2 regions of the Thalassospira indica genome follow, and region 2 is predicted to be linked to the other one. Evidence: riboswitches for the same ligand, from Rfam matches in the RefSeq annotation. Region 2 holds a riboswitch; the other holds the start of a gene.
The links. Region 2 has a riboswitch for glycine ahead of gcvT (glycine cleavage system aminomethyltransferase GcvT). Riboswitches for the same ligand answer to the same signal wherever they lie in the genome.

Region 1: another riboswitch for glycine. It lies ahead of DY252_RS19635 (L-serine ammonia-lyase); the one in region 2 lies ahead of gcvT (glycine cleavage system aminomethyltransferase GcvT).

Annotation. Positions count from the first base shown of each region.
Region 1 is NZ_CP031555.1:4,195,510-4,205,762, reverse strand. It holds gene DY252_RS19650 (S41 family peptidase) at 1-284, opposite strand, end outside; gene DY252_RS19645 (murein hydrolase activator EnvC family protein) at 281-1,624, opposite strand; gene gpmI (2,3-bisphosphoglycerate-independent phosphoglycerate mutase) at 1,614-3,206, opposite strand; glycine riboswitch at 3,480-3,585, shown strand; gene DY252_RS19635 (L-serine ammonia-lyase) at 3,779-5,218, shown strand; gene DY252_RS19630 (dihydrofolate reductase family protein) at 5,381-5,914, shown strand; gene fabG (3-oxoacyl-ACP reductase FabG) at 5,995-6,774, opposite strand; gene DY252_RS19620 (phosphotransferase enzyme family protein) at 7,024-8,025, shown strand; gene DY252_RS19615 (aspartate aminotransferase family protein) at 8,022-9,356, shown strand; gene DY252_RS19610 (DeoR/GlpR family DNA-binding transcription regulator) at 9,368-10,141, opposite strand; gene DY252_RS19605 (methyl-accepting chemotaxis protein) at 10,195-10,253, opposite strand, start outside.
Region 2 is NZ_CP031555.1:873,616-883,868, forward strand. It holds gene DY252_RS04205 (putative bifunctional diguanylate cyclase/phosphodiesterase) at 1-1,967, opposite strand, end outside; gene rnhA (ribonuclease HI) at 2,236-2,685, opposite strand; gene DY252_RS04215 (homoserine kinase) at 2,711-3,679, opposite strand; gene ispH (4-hydroxy-3-methylbut-2-enyl diphosphate reductase) at 3,725-4,672, opposite strand; gene DY252_RS04225 (hypothetical protein) at 4,929-5,486, shown strand; glycine riboswitch at 5,590-5,688, shown strand; glycine riboswitch at 5,692-5,799, shown strand; gene gcvT (glycine cleavage system aminomethyltransferase GcvT) at 5,859-6,971, shown strand; gene gcvH (glycine cleavage system protein GcvH) at 7,046-7,417, shown strand; gene gcvPA (aminomethyl-transferring glycine dehydrogenase subunit GcvPA) at 7,421-8,776, shown strand; gene gcvPB (aminomethyl-transferring glycine dehydrogenase subunit GcvPB) at 8,773-10,253, shown strand, end outside.

The DNA.
Region 1 (10,253 bases), 1.4 Mb from region 2:
TCACCGCGGGTATCGACCTGCATTTCTTCGAAATTATCCATATTAAGATAGGAGGAATGCGGATCAAGCGATGTCAGCATGCCGTTGATGGCCGCTTCGATCAGTTTTTTGTCATCGACTTCTTCGACATATTTGCTTTTGACCTGTTCGAACACGTCGCCAAACAGGTTGAGCAGCCGATAGGTCTCAGCCGAGGAGGTTGAAGATTGCGCCAAAACTGGCGACGCAAGGCCGATAGTCATGCCGGTCGCGAGTGCGAGTACTGCCAATCGTGAGGTTTTCATCCACTTACCTTGCCGTTTTTCGAGGCCAGCCATGGAAGCGGATTGATTGCTTCCCCGTTCTGGCGCATCTCCAGATATAGTTTTGGCGAAGTTTCACCCATAATACCAACAGGTTCGCCCGCCAATAGATATTGTCCTACCACACTGTCCAGCCGATCAAAACCGGCGATAAGGCTATGGTATCCTTCGCCGTGTTCGATAATCAAGAGTCGGCCATACCCGCGGAAGGGGCCAGCAAAGACAACTTTGCCGTCAAAAGGTGAGACAACCTGCGCATTTGCGCGTGTGCTGATCTCAATTCCCTTGGATCTGTTTACGGTCAAACCATCCGGGCCGCGTGATTTTTCACCAAAAAGTGTAACCACTTTACCACTGGCGGGCATGCGGAGGTTGCCTTGTGCCAGTGTGATCGAGCTGCCAACAGCGAATTCTTCTTCGCTTGTATCGTTACCACCGGAATTGCCCGCATCAGATTTGCTTTCGGGCGGCGGTGGCGGTGTGTTTTTGGCAATTGTTGTCGTACCAAGAGTGTCTGCATCCGGTTCGGTACGTGTCGCAACACGAACTTCCGGACGGGCGCGCGGGCGTGGCAGCCCTTCAGCACGATTTTCCAGATTGCGCAAAAGCTCGCCCAGCGATTTGGCTTCATCGGCAAGCACACTTACGGCCTTGGCGGCTTCCTCGGCTTCGGCCTCTGTCTGGGCACGCAGGTGGCGCTTTTCATCCAGAAGGGCGGCAAGGGACGCGCGTTCTTGCTGCAATTCCTGGGTGGCAGCGGCCAATTCGCTGCGTCGATTGCGAATATCTTCGCGCAGCGTAGCAATCTCGCCCAGTTCCTTGCGCAGATCGCGGGCATGTTGTTCGACCCCGGGCAGAGCGGCCTTAAGCAATACCGCCGAACGTAACGTATCCTGCGGTGATGTCGGCAGGGCAATGACCGCTTCGGGCGGGGTGGTCGACAGGCGCTGCAGGGCCATCAGGATGCGGGCATACTGCCCGGCCTTGTCTTCAAGGCTGGTGGCCGCGACCTTTTCACGTGCTTCAAGGGTTTCGAGCTGATCTTCCAGTTCGGTCAGCGTCGTTTCAAGGCGCTGGGTGCGTCTGGCGACAGATATCGCCTCGGACTGAAGGGCTTGTTCCTCGGTCCAGAGTTCCCGTGATTTGCGCGACAGGAACTCTTCCTGTTTTTGTTGTTCGGAAAGCTGGTTTTCAAGTTGATCAAGTTGCTGATCAACCTTTTGCAGCGATTGGGCAAAAGAAGGCGCAGCCCCGCCTGCAGCAAAAACCGCAAAAGCGATCAGCGCAGGCAGGGCGATCTCATAAGCTAACTTAGCTCGCAAGAAGCGCGTCATTCTGTTTCAGGCCCTTAAGCAAGGGTTTACCAGTCATTTCTGCCGGTTGCGGCACGCCAAGCAATTGCAGCAAGGTCGGTGCGACATCGGCCAAACGACCATCTTCCAATGTTACCCCTTCCGGACCGTTAACAAGGATGGTCGGAACGAGATTAAGTGTATGTGCCGTGTGCGGTTCGCCGGTTTCCGGATCAACCATCACTTCGCAGTTGCCGTGATCAGCGGTGACAAAGGCGACGCCGCCGACCAACTTGATCGCGTCGATCACCTTGCCAAGGCAGGTATCAACTGCCTCCGCGGCCTTCATCGCGGCTTCAAGGATGCCGCTATGGCCGACCATGTCCGGGTTGGCAAAGTTCAGGATGATTGTGTCGTATTTTTCCGACTTGATGGCAGCGACCAGTTTTTCGGTCACTTCCGGTGCCGACATTTCCGGCTGCAGGTCATAGGTCGCAACTTTGGGGGAGGCGACCAGAATGCGGTCCTCGCCCTCGAATACCTGTTCTTCGCCGCCGTTAAAGAAGAACGACACGTGCGGGTACTTTTCCGTCTCGGCGATGCGAAGCTGCTTCATGCCGGCTTTGGAAACCACTTCACCAAAGATGTTTGGCAGGGTCTGCGGCGGATAGATCGCATCCATGTATTTCGCATGTTCGGACGAATATTCGACCATCCCGGCCTGAACGGCGAACTTGACCGGCGTGCCGCGATCAAAGCCGTCAAATTCCGGAGCGCAAAGGGCGGAAAGGATTTCACGTGCGCGGTCCGCCCGGAAATTGGTCATCAGAAGGCCGTCGCCATCCTTTATGCCGTCATAATCGCCAATCACGGTCGGCAGAACGAATTCATCGGTGGTGCCGGCTTCATAGGCGTTGGCAATCGCGGCCTCCGCACTGTCAGCACTGCGGCCATCGGCGTAATTCTTGCCCTGAACCATGGTGAAATAGGCCTGGCTTACGCGTTCCCAGCGATTGTCGCGGTCCATGGCGTAATAACGGCCGGTGACGGTGGCGATTTCAACATCAGCATCGCCGATCAGGGCGCGGAATTTCTCAAGGAACTTGGCGGCACTTTTCGGTGCGGTATCACGGCCATCAAGATAGGCGTGAATTTTTACCGGCACACCGGCACTCGCAATGATCTTGGCTAGGGCCGCCATGTGGGCCTGATGGGAATGCACCCCGCCTTCGGACAGAAGACCCGCGATATGGCAAACGCCCTTGGAATCGGAAAGTTTGGCGATGATCTTTTTGACGGTGTCGGTATCGGCGATGGTGCCGGTTTTGACGGCCTCGTCAATTTTGGGCAGTTCCTGCATGACCACACGGCCAGCACCCAGGTTCATGTGACCGACTTCCGAGTTGCCCATCTGACCTTCGGGCAGGCCAACATCCAGACCACAGGCCTTGAGGAACCCGGTCGGATTGTTGGCGTAAAGGTCATCCCAGACAGGCGTGTTGGCAAGGGCGACAGCGTTGTCCTTGCTTTCTTCGCGATAACCCCAGCCGTCCAGAATGCACAGCACCACAGGGCGCGGGCGCTTTACGGAATTCGATACAGTCACGTTCATAAACCCCACAGATAAAGGAAAAGGCTGAATGTCCCGTAAATATGGTGACTTACGGGCTCTTTCGCCATCAATCCCGCCATGCGGACAGGGTGGGTCAGTCTTCGCGCACGACAGGTACATCAATTACCCGGGCAATTTAGCACGATTACCGTTGCTTAACAGCATCTGCCGCAGAAAATTTTGCAGATGCAAACCAGTTCTTTTGACAGTGTCTAAAGACGCAGATAGTGTTCAATCTGACGGTGAACCTCTGAGGTGGCAGAAATGTTATCTCGCACCGTGACGGGAGAGTTCGGATATCACGCGATTTGCATGATGTGCGGCGCCGAAGGAGCAATGCCTCATAAACACTCTCAGGCAGATGGACCGTCACGGAAGAGGCTCTGGAGAGAGAAACCAAAAAGCGCCTGGGAGAAAGCGCTGGTCAGGTTTCCACCGAAGGATGAACGCCCCAAGCCGATCTTGATCGGGCAGGGCGGATAATCTCAGGTCAAGGGACAGAGGGGGCAAAAACACCGGTTCGTAAACAGCGCGAAAACAAGCGCGTTATTGAGCCGTGAAGGAGGCCCTTGATGACAAATCCCGCGACCGATCCCACTTCGGGATCGCAAAAGAAATCCCAACATGACGTCAACCTGTCGGTTGTTGACCTTTACACGATAGGTATCGGTCCTTCGAGTTCGCATACGGTTGGCCCGATGCGCGCGGGGTATCGTTTCTGCCTTGAGCTTGAGGCGCGCAATCTTTTGCAAAAGACCGGCAGTGTCGTGGTTGATCTTTATGGATCGCTTGCCCTGACCGGCAAGGGGCACGCAACCGATACCGCGGTGATCATGGGCCTGAATGGCAAGCGCCCGCGCAATATCGATCCTGATGATATCGTGCCGACTGTGAAGGCGATTGATGAAACCAGCCAGTTGCAGCTTTATGGGCAGTATCCGGTTGCGTTTAACCGCGATACCAATCTGGTGTTTCATTTCACCGAGACCCTTCCGCAGCATCCCAATGGCATGCGCATTACCGCCTTTGACCGCGATGGCGTGAAAATCCATACCCAGGAATATTTCTCGGTCGGGGGTGGCTTTATCGTATCCAGTGACGATCACGGTGCGGAATATTCCGGCGATAACATCACCTTGCCATTTCCGTTCTCGTCCGCCGATGAACTGATGGAAATCTGCAAGCGTGAAGGGCGCTCCATCGCGGAAATCATGATGGAGAACGAGCAAAGCTGGCGCAGCGCCGATGAAACCATCGCCTTTGTTGATCGCGTTCATGACGCGATGATGAGCTGCATTGACCGTGGCATCCGCACTGACGGTATCTTGCCCGGTGGCCTGAATGTCAAACGCCGGGCATCAAACCTTTACAAGGAACTGACCGAAAAGCCCGAAGCCGGCCTGCGTGATCCGTTAACGGTGATTGACTGGGTCAATCTGTATGCCCTTGCCGTGAACGAAGAAAATGCTGCAGGCGGGCGGGTTGTGACCGCACCGACCAACGGGGCCGCAGGCGTTATTCCCGCCGTTCTGCGCTATTACGAAAAGTTCGGTGCCAACGCCAATCAGCACAAAATTCGTGAATTCCTTCTGACCGCGGCGGCCATAGGGTCGATCTATAAAAAGCGCGCCTCAATCTCGGCGGCCGAAGTTGGCTGTCAGGGCGAGGTCGGTGTTGCCTGTTCGATGGCGGCTGGCGCGTTGTGTGCGGTGCTGGGCGGAACGCCCGAACAGGTCGAAAACGCCGCCGAGATCGGTATGGAACATAACCTTGGCCTGACCTGTGATCCGATTGGCGGTCTGGTGCAGGTGCCGTGCATCGAACGCAACACCATGGGTGCGGTCAAGGCGATCAATGCAGCACGTCTGGCATTGCGCGGTGACGGACAGCATACCGTGTCGCTTGATAAGGTGATCGAGACCATGCGCCAGACGGGACTCGACATGCAAAGCAAGTACAAGGAAACCAGTCAGGGCGGTCTTGCGGTCAATGTCAACGTTGTGGAGTGCTGATCCCAACTCTTAAGAATAGGGCGGAAAACCGGGCTTTTAGGCATCTGCAATGTAAATTAGACGGTTTTCTGTTTTTGTTTCTTGCGACTTGAGGTTGGTGTTTTGCTATGATTTGCCGACTAAAAATAGGGGCAAAGACCCCAATATCGGTTGGACATAGACATGAGCAAAAAACTGTTCCGCATATACATCGCGGTCAGTCTGGATGGATTCATTGCGCGTGCCAATGGTGCGGTGGACTGGTTGGGGGAATATGACCCGGCCGAGTTCGGCTTTGATGACTTTCTGGACTCCGTCGGTACGCTGATCATAGGGCGAAACACCTTTGATCAGGTGATGGAATTTGGCGACTGGCCCTATGAGGCCCGCCGCACAATCGTTTTGACTTCCCGCGAACTGCCCAAAGAGCGGCCTGCCAATACCGAGGCGTATGGCGGGAGTATCATCGAACTGGTCGATCAATTGCGCGACCGGCGGTCGGCGGATGGTGACATCTGGGTCGTCGGCGGGGGCAGTGTGGTGACACAGTTCCTGTTTGGCGACTTTGCCGATCAGCTTGATATCTTCACCATCCCGGAAGTGCTGGGCTCTGGCATTTCGTTGTTCGGGCGTGACGCCGGGGGCATCAAACCCCGTCTTCTGGCGTCCGAGCGATACAATTCCGGTGTCGTGCGCAGCCAATACGGTTTGGCCTAAGCCCGAAAACACACAAAGCCTGCATCTGGTGAACCGGATGCGGGCTTTGTCGTTCTATGCCATTTTTGCAGGATGAAGCCTTAGATTTCTTCAAGTGCCTCAAGCGATTCCGGCAGGATCTGACCACCATCGACCACGATTTGCTGGCCGGTGATATAGGCCGCTTCATCGGATGCAAAGAACAGGGCGGCATTGGCGATATCCTCGACACTGCCCAGACGTTTCAGCGGGATCGAGTTTGCCATCGAGCTCAGATAATCCTCGCCAAGATCGGCCAGGCCCTCTGTCATGATATTGCCGGGCATGACGGCATTGATTGTCGTGTTATAGCGCGACAATTCCATGGCAGCGGTCTTGATAAAGCCAAGCTGGCCGGCCTTTGACGCGCCATAATGCGACCACCCCGGATAACCGGTGACCGGCCCGGTGATTGAGGACGTGATCACCACGCGGCCCTTGCCACTTTTTTCGAAATAGGGAATGCAGGCCTTCACGCACAGGAAGCTGCTTTTAAGGTTGGTCGACATCACCTGATCCCAGTCATCCGCCGTCATATCGACCATCTTGACCTGCGGAAAGATGCCAGCATTGGCACACAGGATATCAATTCCGCCAAAGGTTTTGGCGGTGTAGTCGGCAAGCGCGCTTACCTGATCGAAATCCGAGACATCACACAGGAACATATCGGCGGTGCCCCCGGCGGCCTTGATTTCATCCACCGTCGCGGCCGCGTCCTTTTCGGTGCGGGCGGCGATCATAACCTTTGCGCCCTTGATGGCAAATACCTTGGCGATGCCCTTGCCAATGCCCTTTGAGCCACCGGTGACGATGACGCTTTTGCCGGAAATCGAAGTCAGCATGGTCGATCCTTTCGTGAAGTCATTGGGCAATGCGTCAGCTTTGCGATGTGCTGCGGATTGCCGGTTCCCTGATTGTGCGCTGCGTTATGTTTTCTTGATGATTGGTCGAAATATTCCGTGATGCAACAAAAAATGTTGCAAGTTACACATTTTGTGCCTCATTATTCACAAAATGACACTGAGATGGTCCTGAAACGGGGCGCAACTTCCGTTTCAAGACGGTCACGAGATAGCGGCAGGAGGCATCAATTGGGCGGCATTTACGATGACAACATGATTGATGTCCTGAAAGAGGGCGCCATATCGGTCCTGCCTGGTTGGGGCATGGGGCCGGATGCCGAGGTGTCGCTTCTGACCGTTTCGGAAAATGCGACCTTTTTGGCAACCGATCCAAATAGCGGTGCAAAACTGATCCTGCGTGTTCATCGGCCGGGCTATCACACCCGTGCGGAAATTGAATCTGAACTCGCCTGGATCAATGCGCTTCGGGCCAGTGACATTGTCGAAACACCCAAGCCACGCATGCGCAGTGACGGGTCACTGGTTGCCGAGTTTGATCAGGGCGGGGTCAGTCGCCATGTGGTCGCGTTTGATTTTATGCGTGGCGCTGAACCCTCCGCTGATGAGGCGCTGGTTGATGGATTTTTCAAGCTGGGCGCGATCAGTGCGCGCCTGCATGGACATGCGCGGCAATGGACGCGATCGGTCAATTTTGTGCGCAAAAGCTGGACGTTCGATACCACCCTTGGCGCCAATCCGCATTGGGGAGATTGGCGGGACGCACCGGGCCTTGATGACGATGGTCTGGCGTTGCTTGAACGTCTGTGCAGCCATCTTGATCAGAAGCTTGCGTCTTTCGGGATGGGCAATGATCGATATGGTCTGATCCACGCCGATTTGCGTCTGGCGAACCTTCTGGTCGATGGCGACCGGCTGGGTGTGATTGATTTCGATGACTGTGGGTTTGGCTGGTTTGGCTATGACTTTGCAGCCGCGATCAGCTTTATCGAACTTGATCCGATTGTTCCGGCATTGAAAGAAGCCTGGGTCGAGGGATACCGGACCGTTGCACCGTTTTCGGCCAGTGACGTGGCGATGCTTGATAGCTTTGTTATGCTGCGTCGCCTGCTTTTGACTGCCTGGATCGCAAGCCATCCGGAAACACCGACCGCGCAGGAAATGGGCACAGGCTTTACCGCCGGGACCCTGCAAATGGCGCAGGATTATCTGACAGCCGAGAATGCGAAATGAAGCCTGTACGCCCCATCCTTGATATGAACGCCTATGATGGCAAAACGTCTTTCGCACAGACCAAGGAGGGTGATGACCTTTTGTCGCGCCGCACCCGGAACTTTGGCGCGGCATCGGTTCTGTTTTACCGCGATCCGATTGAAATGGTGTCGGGATCAGGCTGCTGGATGACGGCGGCGGATGGCACCAGCTATCTGGATTTCTATAACAATGTGCCCTCGGTCGGGCATTGCCATCCGCGCGTGGTGACCGCCATGTCCGAGCAGGCCGCCAAGCTTAATATCAACAGTCGATACCTGCACCAGACGACCGAGGAATATCTCGATCGTCTGAAGGCGACATTTCCGAATTACCTTGAAAACATCGTTCTGACCTGCAGCGGTAGCGAGGCAAATGACCTTGCGTTGCGCATTGCCCAGCGTGCGACGGGTGCCAGTGGTTTTATCGTGACTGAGTCCGCCTATCACGGCAACACGGCGGCGGTGACCGACATTTCGCCATCGGCGTTGAAACGTGGCCAATTGCCTGATCACGTGATTGCCATTCCAGCCCCCAGCAAGCTTACCTACGGCGATAATATCGCCGCTGGTTTTGCAGATGAGGTCAACAAGGCCGCACTGGTTTTGCAAGATCGCGGATATGGGGTTGCGGCCCTGATCGCCGATAGCATTTTTTCCAGTGACGGCGTGTTTTCCAATCCGCGCGGGTTCCTGCGTCTGGCGGTTGCGGTTGTTCATCGGGCGGGCGGACTTTTTATTGCCGATGAAGTACAGCCGGGCTTTGCCAGAACCGGCGATGCCTTCTGGGGTTTTGCCCGCCACGATCTTGTGCCCGACATCGTCAGCATGGGCAAGCCGATGGGCAATGGCTTTCCAATGGCGGGGATTGCTGTCCGCCCGGAATTGCTTAGCGCATTTTGCGACGATGTCGGATATTTCAACACATTTGCGGCAAGCCCGGTGGCGTCGGCGACCGGGCTTGCCGTTTTGAATGTCATCCGCGATGAAAACCTTCAGGCCAATGCCGCCCTGTGTGGCAAGTCATTGCGTGAAGGCTTGCTGCATCTGGCCGATATTGACGGTCGGATTACAGATGTTCGCGGTGCAGGATTGTTCATTGGCGTTGATCTGGCACCCGATGGTGATCCGGCAAACCCCAGCGGGCAACTGGTTAGTGACATCATCAACGCCATGCGCCAGAACCGGGTGCTGATCGGGGCGGCCGGGAAATACGGCCAGACATTGAAAATTCGCCCGCCGCTGTGTTTGAAATCGTCCGAGGTGGATTTCTTCATCGAGGCACTGGCGAAGTCGCTTCGGACCTGTCGCTAAGATTTTTGTCGCTAGCTACGCGTCGGGGCTTTGATCGTACAGCCGCCGGCACGGATGGTTTCATCAAGTACACCCATCGGGCTTTCATCACTGACCAGAACATCGACCGATGTCCAGTCGCAATAGCGCGCCGGAAAGGCCTGATTAAACTTGGTGTGGTCGGCAACAATCATGCTGCGGGTGGCGCGTTCCATCATGACGGAATAAACGTCAGCCGCCTCGATCAAGGCATCGCTCGCCCCATCCCCATCAAGGCCACTTGCGCCAAGAATGGCCCATTCCACCCGGTAGTTTTCTAAAAACCGCACGGTTTGTGCACCATGCATCGCACCTTCCTGCGCGTGATAAAGGCCCGGTGCCATGATCACGCGGATCGTCGGATTGATGGCAAGAACCGTGGCGACACCAAAGGAATGGGTGATCACGGTAAGATCGTTCATGGTGACGGCAAGGCGTTTGGCGACATGCACCGTGGTTGCCCCCGACCCGATCATGATGTGGCGTGCGCCTGCCAGAACCGGGATGGATTGCTTGGCGATGCTTTCACGTTCGGCAATGTGAAGCTGATGGCGTTCATTCAGGCCCGGTTCGCTGGCGTGGCGGCGAACTGCCCCACCATAGGTGCGGTTGATCAGTCCTTGCGATGTCAGTTCGTCAAAGTCGCGTCGAATGGTTTCATTCGAGACATTCAAACGTTCGGCAAGATCTGCGATCCGAAGTGCCGGTTCGAGATCCAGTTCGCCAAGAATGCGTTGTTGTCGCAGGGATTTTTTGTTTGCAGCCATGCCCTGATGATAGTGCCAGCCCCGTCATCACGCCAGACGTTTTAATCAGTCATTCAGTCGGCCGAAATCCCGAACTTGCGACAATGGGCGTGATAGCTGCTGGCAAGTTCGT
Region 2 (10,253 bases):
TTGTTCATCAGAATGGACTCGGTGATTTCAAGTTCCAGCGTGCCATGCGGCAGGGCGGTTTCCTTGACGATCTTGGTCACACTATCAACCAGTTCGGCATCCTGGAACTGTGCCGGGGACAGGTTGACGGCAATCCGAAGATCGGAAAGTGATGAGTCGCGCCAGATGCGTGTCTGACGGCAGGCCTTTTCAAGAACCCATGCACCCAGACGGTTGATCAGGCCGCATTCCTCGGCAACGGAAATGAATTCGCCGGGCAGGATCAGGCCGCGTTCCGGGTGATGCCAGCGCACAAGCGCCTCGGCACCGACGACGCGTTCGGTGCGGCAATCGATTTTCGGCTGATAATAAAGTTCGAGTTGATCGTGTTCGAGCGCGTTGCGCAGATCTTCCTCGATGGTTTTGCGTTCCTTGACCCGTTCATGCATCGACGGCAGGAAGAAGCGGTAATTGTTGCGTCCTTCCGCCTTGGCGGCATACATCGCCATATCGGCGTTCTTGACCAGTTGTTCGGGGTTTTCGCCGTCTTCCGGGAACAGGGTGATACCGACACTGGCTGTCGAATGCAGGCGGATGCCGCGGCAATCAAACGGCTGGCACAGTTCGTCAATGATGCGCTGGGCAAGGGCGATGGTGTCTTCGATGTTCTGGACATCGGTCTGGATGATGGCGAATTCATCGCCACCTAGGCGGGCGGCGGTATCCGAATCCCGGATGATGCGCGACAGACGCTGACCCATTTCCTGGATCATCAGATCGCCGACATCGTGGCCGAAGTGGTCGTTGATGTCCTTGAACCGGTCAAGGTCAACAAACAGAACCGTCACACCGCGCTGGAAACGACGGGCCGACAGCAGCGCCTGACGCAGGCGGTCAAGGAACAGTGTTCTGTTTGGCAGGCTGGTCAGAACGTCATGGACCGCAAGGTGGCGCATGCGGGCTTCGGTCTGTTTACGTTCGGTAATATCGGTATAGGTCGCAACGTAACCGCCGCCCGGCATCGGGTTGTGATCAACCTGAATGACGCGGCCATTCGGGCGGGTCCGTTCCATGCGATAGGGTTCACGACGCCGCGCAATCGCAACACGGTCAGAAATCAGGGCCTGAATGCTGACATCACCATATTCGCCGCGTTCACCGTTATAGCGGAGGATATCGGAAAGCGGGGTGCCTTCCTTGACCAGATCACGCGGCAGGTTCAGCAATTCGATATAGCGTTCGTTCCAGACCATCAGGTTCAGGTCCTGATCGAACAGACAGATGCCCTGACCGATATTGTGAAGGGTGGCTTCTAGCAGGGCCTGTTTGCGCTGCGCTTCTTCCTGTGCCTGACCTTGAAGGGCGACCATTTCGTTGTATTCGCGGATCAGAAGCCCGAGTTCGTCTGAGCTGTTCCATTCCACCGGACGGCGCAGTCGGCCGTGCTTGGTCATTCGGATGGAATGCAGCAGTCGGTTGAGCGGTTCCTTGATCGAGCGTTTGTTGGCAATCAGAAGGCTTGCGGCCACGACCGAGATCAGAAGCCCGAACAGGATCATGTCGATCGCAATACGGCGGAACAGCAAATCCTGAACACGTGCGTCCGTGAAGTAAATCACCAGTTCTCCAACGTCATGGCGGACGTTGTTGCGTTCGAAATAGACACGGCGCGAAAGGCGGAGCGTGTCGGTCAGTTCGGATTGCGATACGCCGGTATGGGCAAATTCGGTGCCGTCTGCGCCCAGTGCCTGCACGGCAACGATGTCGCGATCGCGCGCCATGGCGTTGAGGGCAGATTCAATATTGTCGACGTCGAGATACCAGAAAGGTGTGGCCAGAACGCGGGCGTTAATGTCGGCGGTCTGTTCGACCTTGCCATTCAGGTCGTCGCGCAGCACCTTGTAGCTGACATATCCAAAGACGATGAAAAGGGCGAGCGAGAACAGCGAAACAAGCGGCAATGCGATAAACAGCAGCCGACTGCTCAAGGACTTTCGTTGTAAAAACCCGTACGATCCGCGTGACAAGCGTTCTCTCCCTGACACCCACTTTAGGCTAGTCGAATATAATGTACTCGACCTTTGTATGGGTGCCAACACCCCCTTGAATTAGTCTCAAGTCAAACCGCAACTTGATGAAAACGCAAGTTTGATTTCGTTAAACATTCAATTATCTGACACAAGCCAGCAAAGCTATTTATCTTGTAGCGAAGTCCCTCAGCTTCAAGCACTTTTCCCGATAACCGCGAAAAATTCGTTATCGCGGCACGGCTTGTCGTGCCAATTCGTCGCATCTTTCGTTTTCCGGGTGACCGGCATGACCCTTGACCCAGTGCCACTCGACCTTATGCGGTTCAAGGGCTTGCAGCAAACGTTGCCATAATTCCACATTCTTGACCGGCTTTTTATCGGCGGTTTTCCAGCCACGTTTCTGCCAGCCGAAAATCCATTTGGTAATGCCGTCGCGGACATAGCTGCTGTCGGTGTAGATATCGATGACACAGGGACGTTTCAGGGCTTCCAGCGCGCTGATGGCGGCCATCATTTCCATACGATTGTTGGTGGTTTCCGGATCGCCGCCCGACATTTCCTTTTCGACACCCTTGAAGCGCAAAATAGCGCCCCAGCCACCGGGGCCGGGATTGCCGCTGCACGCGCCGTCTGTGTAAATCTCGACGCGGTTATCTTCACCGTTACTTGAAGTCATATTGTCGTGTTCCCCGCCTTTGTGCCTAATCCAGGCCATAGGCTGTTGCGTTTTCCACACGTTGGTGGAACCGCAATTTGTTGATGTATTCGCGCGGGTTCTTCGGGGTGACCAGCGCATCCTTGGGCGTATTCACCCAGTCATACAGCCGTGTCAGAAGGAACCGAAGACTTGCGCCGCGCGCCAGAATGGGCAGGGCTGCCTTTTCGACGTCCGAAAGCGGACGGACCTTGCTGTAATGCGACAGAAGGTTTTTGGCCTTGGTCACATTGAAGCTGTTATCAGGTTCAAAGCACCAGGCATTCATGCAGATGGCAACGTCATAGCAAAACAGGTCATTACACGCGAAATAGAAGTCAATCAGCCCGGAAACGGCTTCCTTGTTCGGAAAGAAGAAGACGTTATCGGGGAACAGATCCGCGTGAATGACCCCCTTGGGCAGGGCGTGCGGCCAGTTTTCCTCAAGAAATGCGAGCTCTTCGCCAATCATCTTGCCAAGGCCGGGTTCGACATCGTCGGCATGTTCCGCACAGCTATCGAAAAGCGAACGCCATCCCTTGATGCTCAGCGCGTTGGGCAGGTGCATTTCGAAGTCCTGACCGGCTGAGTGTAACTCTGCCAATGCGGCGCCAACCCCGGCACAGTGATGCGGTTGAATGCGCCTGGGCGACATGCCCTGCAGGAAGGATGTGATGGCGGCCGGGCGACCACAAAGGCGTCGCAAGGCAACACCGTCCTTGCCGTGGATCGGGGTTGGGCAATTCAGGCCCTTGGCCGACAAGTGATCCATCAGGCCAAGATAGAAGGGCAGATCATCGGGATTTACCCGCTTCTCATACAGGGTCAGGATATACGGAGCCTTGGTCGTCTGAAGCAGGAAATTGGTGTTTTCGACGCCTTCTGCGATCCCCTTGAACGATACCACGTCACCGATATCGTATTCGGCCACAAAGCGGGAAATATCTTCGTCTGAAACGTCGGTATAGACGGCCATGAGTTCTATCGTCGTCCTGATCTGAAAATAAGCATGTCCGCAGACCTAGCTGGCAAGCTGACGCGGCAGTTTGAAAGTGACATTTTCGTTGGTCAGCGTGATTGTCTCGACCGTCACGTCAAAGCGTTCCCGACAGGCATCAATGACTTCCTCGACCAGTATTTCAGGCGCGGATGCACCGGCAGTGATGCCAAGGCTTGAAATACCGTCAAGCTTGGACCAGTCGATATCCTTTGCCCGTTCGACTAGAACCGACCGTGTGCAGCCTTCGCGTTTGGCGACTTCGACCAGACGGTTGGAGTTGGACGAGTTTGGCGCGCCAAGGACCAGAATCGCGTCAGCCTTTTCAGCGATCAGTTTGACCGCATGCTGACGGTTGGTTGTCGCGTAGCAGATGTCTTCCTTTTTCGGCACCGCGATTGACGGGAAACGCCGCTGCAGGATTTCAATGATCTTGGCGGTGTCATCAAGTGACAAGGTCGTCTGGGTCACGAAAGCCAGATTTTCCGGATCGCTGATTTCGATGGTTTCGGCGTCTTCCTCGGTCTCGACCAAGGTCATGCTGCCGGGGGGCAACTGGCCCATCGTGCCGATGACTTCGGGATGACCAGCATGACCAATCAGAAGAATATGTTTGCCATCTGCGTGATGACGTTCGGCCCCGCGATGGACCTTCGAGACCAGCGGGCAGGTCGCATCAAGATATTCAAGTTTGCGGGTTTCGGCCGCCTCGGGCACGGATTTCGGGACACCATGGGCCGAAAAGATCACCGGCACGCCATCGGGAACGGCATCAAGTTCGTCAACGAAAACGGCACCGATATCGCGCAGGCGATTGACCACGAATTTGTTATGCACGATTTCGTGGCGGACATAGACCGGTGCGCCATATTTTTCGAGTGCCTTTTCGACGATCTCGATGGCGCGATCAACCCCCGCGCAGAAACCGCGCGGATTGGCAAGAACGATCCGAAGGCTGGCTTTGTCAGACATGATACAGGTCCGGCTTTCCCAATTGCGTGCGGGCGTTGCCGACGCATTTTTCAAACATTGACGTTACATAACCTGCCTGATCATGCGGTGCAATGACTCTGGGGTAAATGGTCGTTGCCGGTTGGCCGAATTTTTGACGTTTTACACCGCCCAAGGCCGTTCAAGCGGGTTGTGCCGACATCCGCGACAGAATAGACTGCGCGCCGGCCGGTCGTCGCGACGTGGCCCGAAAACATTTGGTTTGATAGAGGCTTGGATGACAATCGGTAACGGACTTCGGCGCGTTTATGCATTGGGTATGGTCTCGCTTGGTGGATTGCTAAGCGCATGCGGCGGTGGCAACCCGTTCGAAGAACAGCCGGTCCCGGTTTGTCCGGCGGCCTATCTGCCAAAGGATACGGCAAAGCTTGTCCAGTTCAGTGGTGCTGGCCGCGACCTGACCGATGTGATCGTCGAAGCCGAATTTACCGGATACCTCGGTGATTGCGGCTACGACCTTGATGACAAGGAACTTGATGTCATCATCAGCCCGATCATTACCGCCGAGCTTGGACCGGCAGCCCAGAACCGTAACGTTCAATTTAAATATTTCGTCGCCCTGCGTGACCCGAACGGCACCTTCATTCAGAAGTCGGTGTTTGACGTGAATATGGCGTTTGCCGACAATCTGAACATGGCACGCATCCGGGACGAGCAGGTGACCCTGTCGGTGCCGCTGGACGATGTCTGGACCGGTCCGGATTACGAAATCTATCTTGGTTTCCAGCTGAGTGCGGACCAACTAGAGTATAATCGCCGGTTCGGAACCGATTGATTTTATTCGGGTTTGTTCATCTGAGACGCGGCAAGCCGATCGTGCCCGAAAAATAGGGGCTGGTCGGTTTGCGCGGAAACCCGTATAACAGAAGCATACCCAAATGATGCACGTGGGAGAGGCCGCAGTCCTTATCGGATGAGCGGACGCCGAAGGAGCAACCACCCCGGAAACTCTCAGGCAACAGGACCGCGTGGAGATGGGACTCTGGAAAGCAGGTGACCTGAATTTTTGATCAGGAACACCTCGCCGAAGATGTAAGCAGACCGGCTTCCTACCCCGGATGTGATTCTTTCAGGCTCCAAAGACAGAGGGGGAATGTGGTTGGCCACTGGTCGGCTATATTTCGCAACGATTGTCCTGGAGAACCTGATGGCGGATCAAGAATCCGAACTTCTAAAAACTGCCCTTTATGATTTGCATGTGGAACTCGGTGCCAAAATGGTGCCGTTCGCTGGCTATGCCATGCCTGTGCAATATCCGCTTGGTGTGAAGGGCGAACATCTTCATACCCGTGCGAAGGCAGGCCTGTTTGATGTGTCCCATATGGGGCAGGTGCGCTTGACCGGCGAGAACCGCGTGGCCGAGCTTGAAAAGCTTGTGCCCGGTGATATTGCCATCCTCAAACCCGGTCGCACCCGCTATTCCGCATTTACCCAGGACGACGGCACGATCCTTGATGATCTGATGATTACCAATGCGGGTGACAGCCTGTTTCTGGTGATCAATGCGGCCTGCAAGGACGATGATATCGTTCACATGCGTGCCAATCTTGGCGACGGTGTATCGCTTGAAGAAATCGATGACCGGGCGCTTCTGGCACTTCAGGGCCCGGAAGCGGCCAAGGTTCTGGCACGCTTTGCGCCATCTGTTACCGATCTGAAATTCATGAGCTTTGCCGAAGTCGACATCGCTGGCAGTCCGTGCTTTGTGACCCGTTCGGGTTACACCGGCGAAGACGGTTATGAGATTTCCGTACCCAACGCCGATGCCGAGGCGCTTGCACGCAAGCTGCTGGCCGAGGACGAGGTCGAGGCGATTGGCCTTGGTGCACGTGACTCACTGCGTCTCGAAGCGGGTCTTTGCCTGTATGGGAACGACATTGATACCACCACGACCCCGGTTGAAGGGGATCTGAACTGGATCATCAACAAACGTCGCCGGGCCGAAGGTGGCTTCAAGGGCGCGGATGTGATCCTTGATCAGCTTGAACACGGTGCGGATCGCAAACGTGTCGGCATCAAGCCCGAAGGCAAGGCACCGGCACGCGAACACACCCAGATTTTGAACGCAGATGGCGAAGACATCGGCGAGATCACCTCGGGCGGGTTTGGCCCGACCGTCGATGGCCCGATTGCCATGGGGTATGTCGCGATTGAATTTGCCGAACCGGGTACCAAGGTCGATCTTATGGTGCGCGGCAAGGCGCGGCCGGCCGAGGTGGTCGAACTTCCGTTCGCGCCGCATCGTTATTTCCGCGGTTGAGAACCAGAATTTATCATAGAGAGAGCGGCGCTACGCTGCATTGGCACTGAATTGATCAACAGGGACAATGGAAGATGACTAAGAAATTTTCGCAGGAACATGAATGGATCGAGCTTGAAGACGGTGTGGCAACCGTTGGCATTACCGATTACGCGCAGCAGTCGCTGGGCGATATCGTCTATGTCGAGCTGCCGGAAGTTGGCAAGAAACTGACCAAGGATGGCGACGCCGCGGTTGTTGAATCGGTCAAGGCCGCCAGCGACGTTTACGCCCCGCTCGATGGTGAAATTGTCGAGGTCAACGAAGAGCTTGATGACAATCCTGCACTGGTCAATGAAGCCCCGGAATCGGATGGCTGGTTCTTTAGAATGACACTGACCGATGAATCCCAGCTTGATGAGCTGATGGATGAAGCTGCCTACAAAGACTTCGTCGAAGGCCTTTAAAACATGCGTTATCTCCCACTGACACGCGCTGATCGTGCTGCGATGCTTGATACCATCGGGGCATCATCGGTTGATGAACTTTACTGTGATGTGCCGGACGGCGCGTTGCTTGATGCACCTGTTGATTTGCCATCCCACCTTGGCGAAATGCAGGTCGAACGCGATATGATGGCCTTGGCCGCCAAAAACATGGGCGCATCAAGCGTGCCCAGTTTCCTGGGCGCGGGTGCCTATCGCCACCATGTCCCGGCGACGGTTGATTACGTGATCCAGCGCGGTGAATTCCTGACCGCCTATACCCCGTATCAGCCGGAAATCGCGCAAGGGACACTGCAATACCTGTTTGAATTCCAGACCCAGGTTGCCTCGATCACCGGGATGGATGTTGCCAACGCGTCGATGTGGGATGGTGCGACATCCTGTGCCGAAGCGGTTCTGATGGCCTGCCGTGCGACCCGTCGCAAGAAGGCAGTTCTTTCGGGTGGTCTGCACCCGCATTACCGCGAAGTGACCGAAACTTATTGCCAGTACAGCGACACCGAAGTTGCCGGGCGCGATGGGCATCCGGAACATCAGGCAACTGCCGAAGAACTCAACGATCTGATTGATGATCAGACTGCGTGTGTCGTGGTGCAGTATCCGGACGTGTTTGGCCGCATTCAGGATCACACCCAGTTGGCCGATCTTTGCCATGCCAAGGGTGCGCTTCTGGTGGTGGTCTTTACCGAGGCGGTGGCGTTTGGTGCAGTGAAATCACCGGGCAGCTTTGGCGCAGACATCGTTTGCGGCGAAGGCCAGTCGATCGGTAATGCGCTGAATTATGGTGGGCCGTATGTCGGTCTGTTTGCCACCACGCAAAAGCTCGTGCGTCAGATGCCGGGCCGCCTGTGTGGTGAAACGGTTGATCAGGACGGCAAGCGTGGCTTTGTTCTGACGCTGTCGACCCGCGAACAGCATATCCGCCGTGAAAAGGCGACCTCGAACATCTGCACCAACTCGGGCCTGTGTTCGTTGGCCTTTACGGTGCATATGAGCCTGCTGGGTGAAGACGGTTATCGCCGTCTGGCGACCTTGAACCATGAAAATGCCTGCAAGGCGGCGGATGCAATTGACGCCGTTGAAGGCGCATCTGTGGTTAATGACAGCTTCTTTAACGAATTCACCGTGAAGCTTTCCAAGCCGGCCGCCGAAGTGGTTGAAGCACTGGTTGCCAAGGGCATCCTTGCCGGTGTGCCGCTGTCGCGCCTGTATCCGAACCGTTCGGATCTGGACAACTACCTGTTGGTTGCGGTCACCGAAACCAACACCGACGAGGATATCGCGGCGCTTGCGTCCGCATTGAAGGAGGCGCTGGCATGACCTTTACAACCCATACCGGCAACCGTGGACTTGTTCTTGAAGAACAGCTGATTTTCGAGCAGGGCCAGCCCGGCCGAACCGGCGTTGATTTGCCGGAACCAAAGGGCACCAAATCGCGTCTTGGCGGTCTTGACCGTGATAGCGACGTTGGTCTTCCTGGGCTTTCGGAGCCGCAAGTCGTGCGTCACTTCACGCGCCTGTCGCAGAAGAACTATGGCATTGATGCCGGTTTCTTCCCGCTTGGTTCGTGCACGATGAAGCATAACCCGCGCCTGAACGAAAAAGTCGCGCGTTTGCCCGGTCTTGCCGATCTGCATCCGATGCAGCCCGAAAGCACCGTTCAGGGTGCGTTGGAACTGATTGACCAATGTGCGCATTGGCTTCTGGTCCTGACCGGCATGCCGGCGGTTTCCATGTCCCCGGCAGCGGGTGCACAGGGCGAGCTTTGCGGCATGATGGCCATTCGCGCGGCCCTTGATGCACGCGGTGAAAACCGTCGTCGTGTATTGGTGCCGGAATCAGCCCACGGGACCAACCCGGCAACCGCAGCCGCCTGTGGCTTTACAGTTGATTCGATCCCCGCGACCGAAGACGGCCGTGTTGATCTGGCAGCGTTTGAAGCCAAGCTTGGCGACGATGTGGCTGGCATCATGCTGACCAACCCGAATACCTGCGGCCTGTTTGAACGTGATGTGCGCAAGATTGCCGATCTGGTGCATGAAGCGGGTGGCTATTTCTATTGCGATGGTGCGAACTTCAACGCCATTGTCGGTCGGGTGCGCCCGGCAGACCTTGGCATTGATGCGATGCATATCAACCTGCACAAGACGTTCTCGACCCCGCATGGCGGCGGTGGACCGGGTTCAGGACCTGTTGTCTTTTCCGAGGCACTGGCACCGTTTGCCCCGATCCCGTATGTGGTGAAAAAGGGTGATGGTTTCCATCTGGTCGAAACCGCAGACGAAGAAGACGGCATGAAGCCGTTTGGCCGTCTGAAGGGCTTCCATGGTCAGATGGGCATGTTCATTCGTGCGCTGACCTATATGAAAAGCCATGGTGCAGATGGCCTGCGTCAGGCATCGGGTGATGCGGTTCTTAATGCCAACTACCTGCTGGCGCGTCTTAAGGACAAGCTCAGTGTGGCCTTCCCGGGCTATTGCATGCATGAAGCCCTGTTTGACGACGGCTTCCTGAAAGATACCGGTGTTTCGACGCTGGATCTGGCCAAGGCAATCATCGACGAAGGGTTCCACCCGATGACGATGTATTTCCCGCTGGTGGTTCATGGGGCGTTGCTGATCGAACCGACCGAGACCGAAACCAAGGAATCGATCGATCAGTTCTGTGATGCGATTCTGTCGCTTGTGGCCAAGGCCGAGTCGGGCGATGCAGAATTCTTCAAGAATGCGCCGTATCTGACCCCGCGCAGACGCCTTGATGAAACGGCAGCTGCACGTAAGCCGGTTTTGCGCTGGAA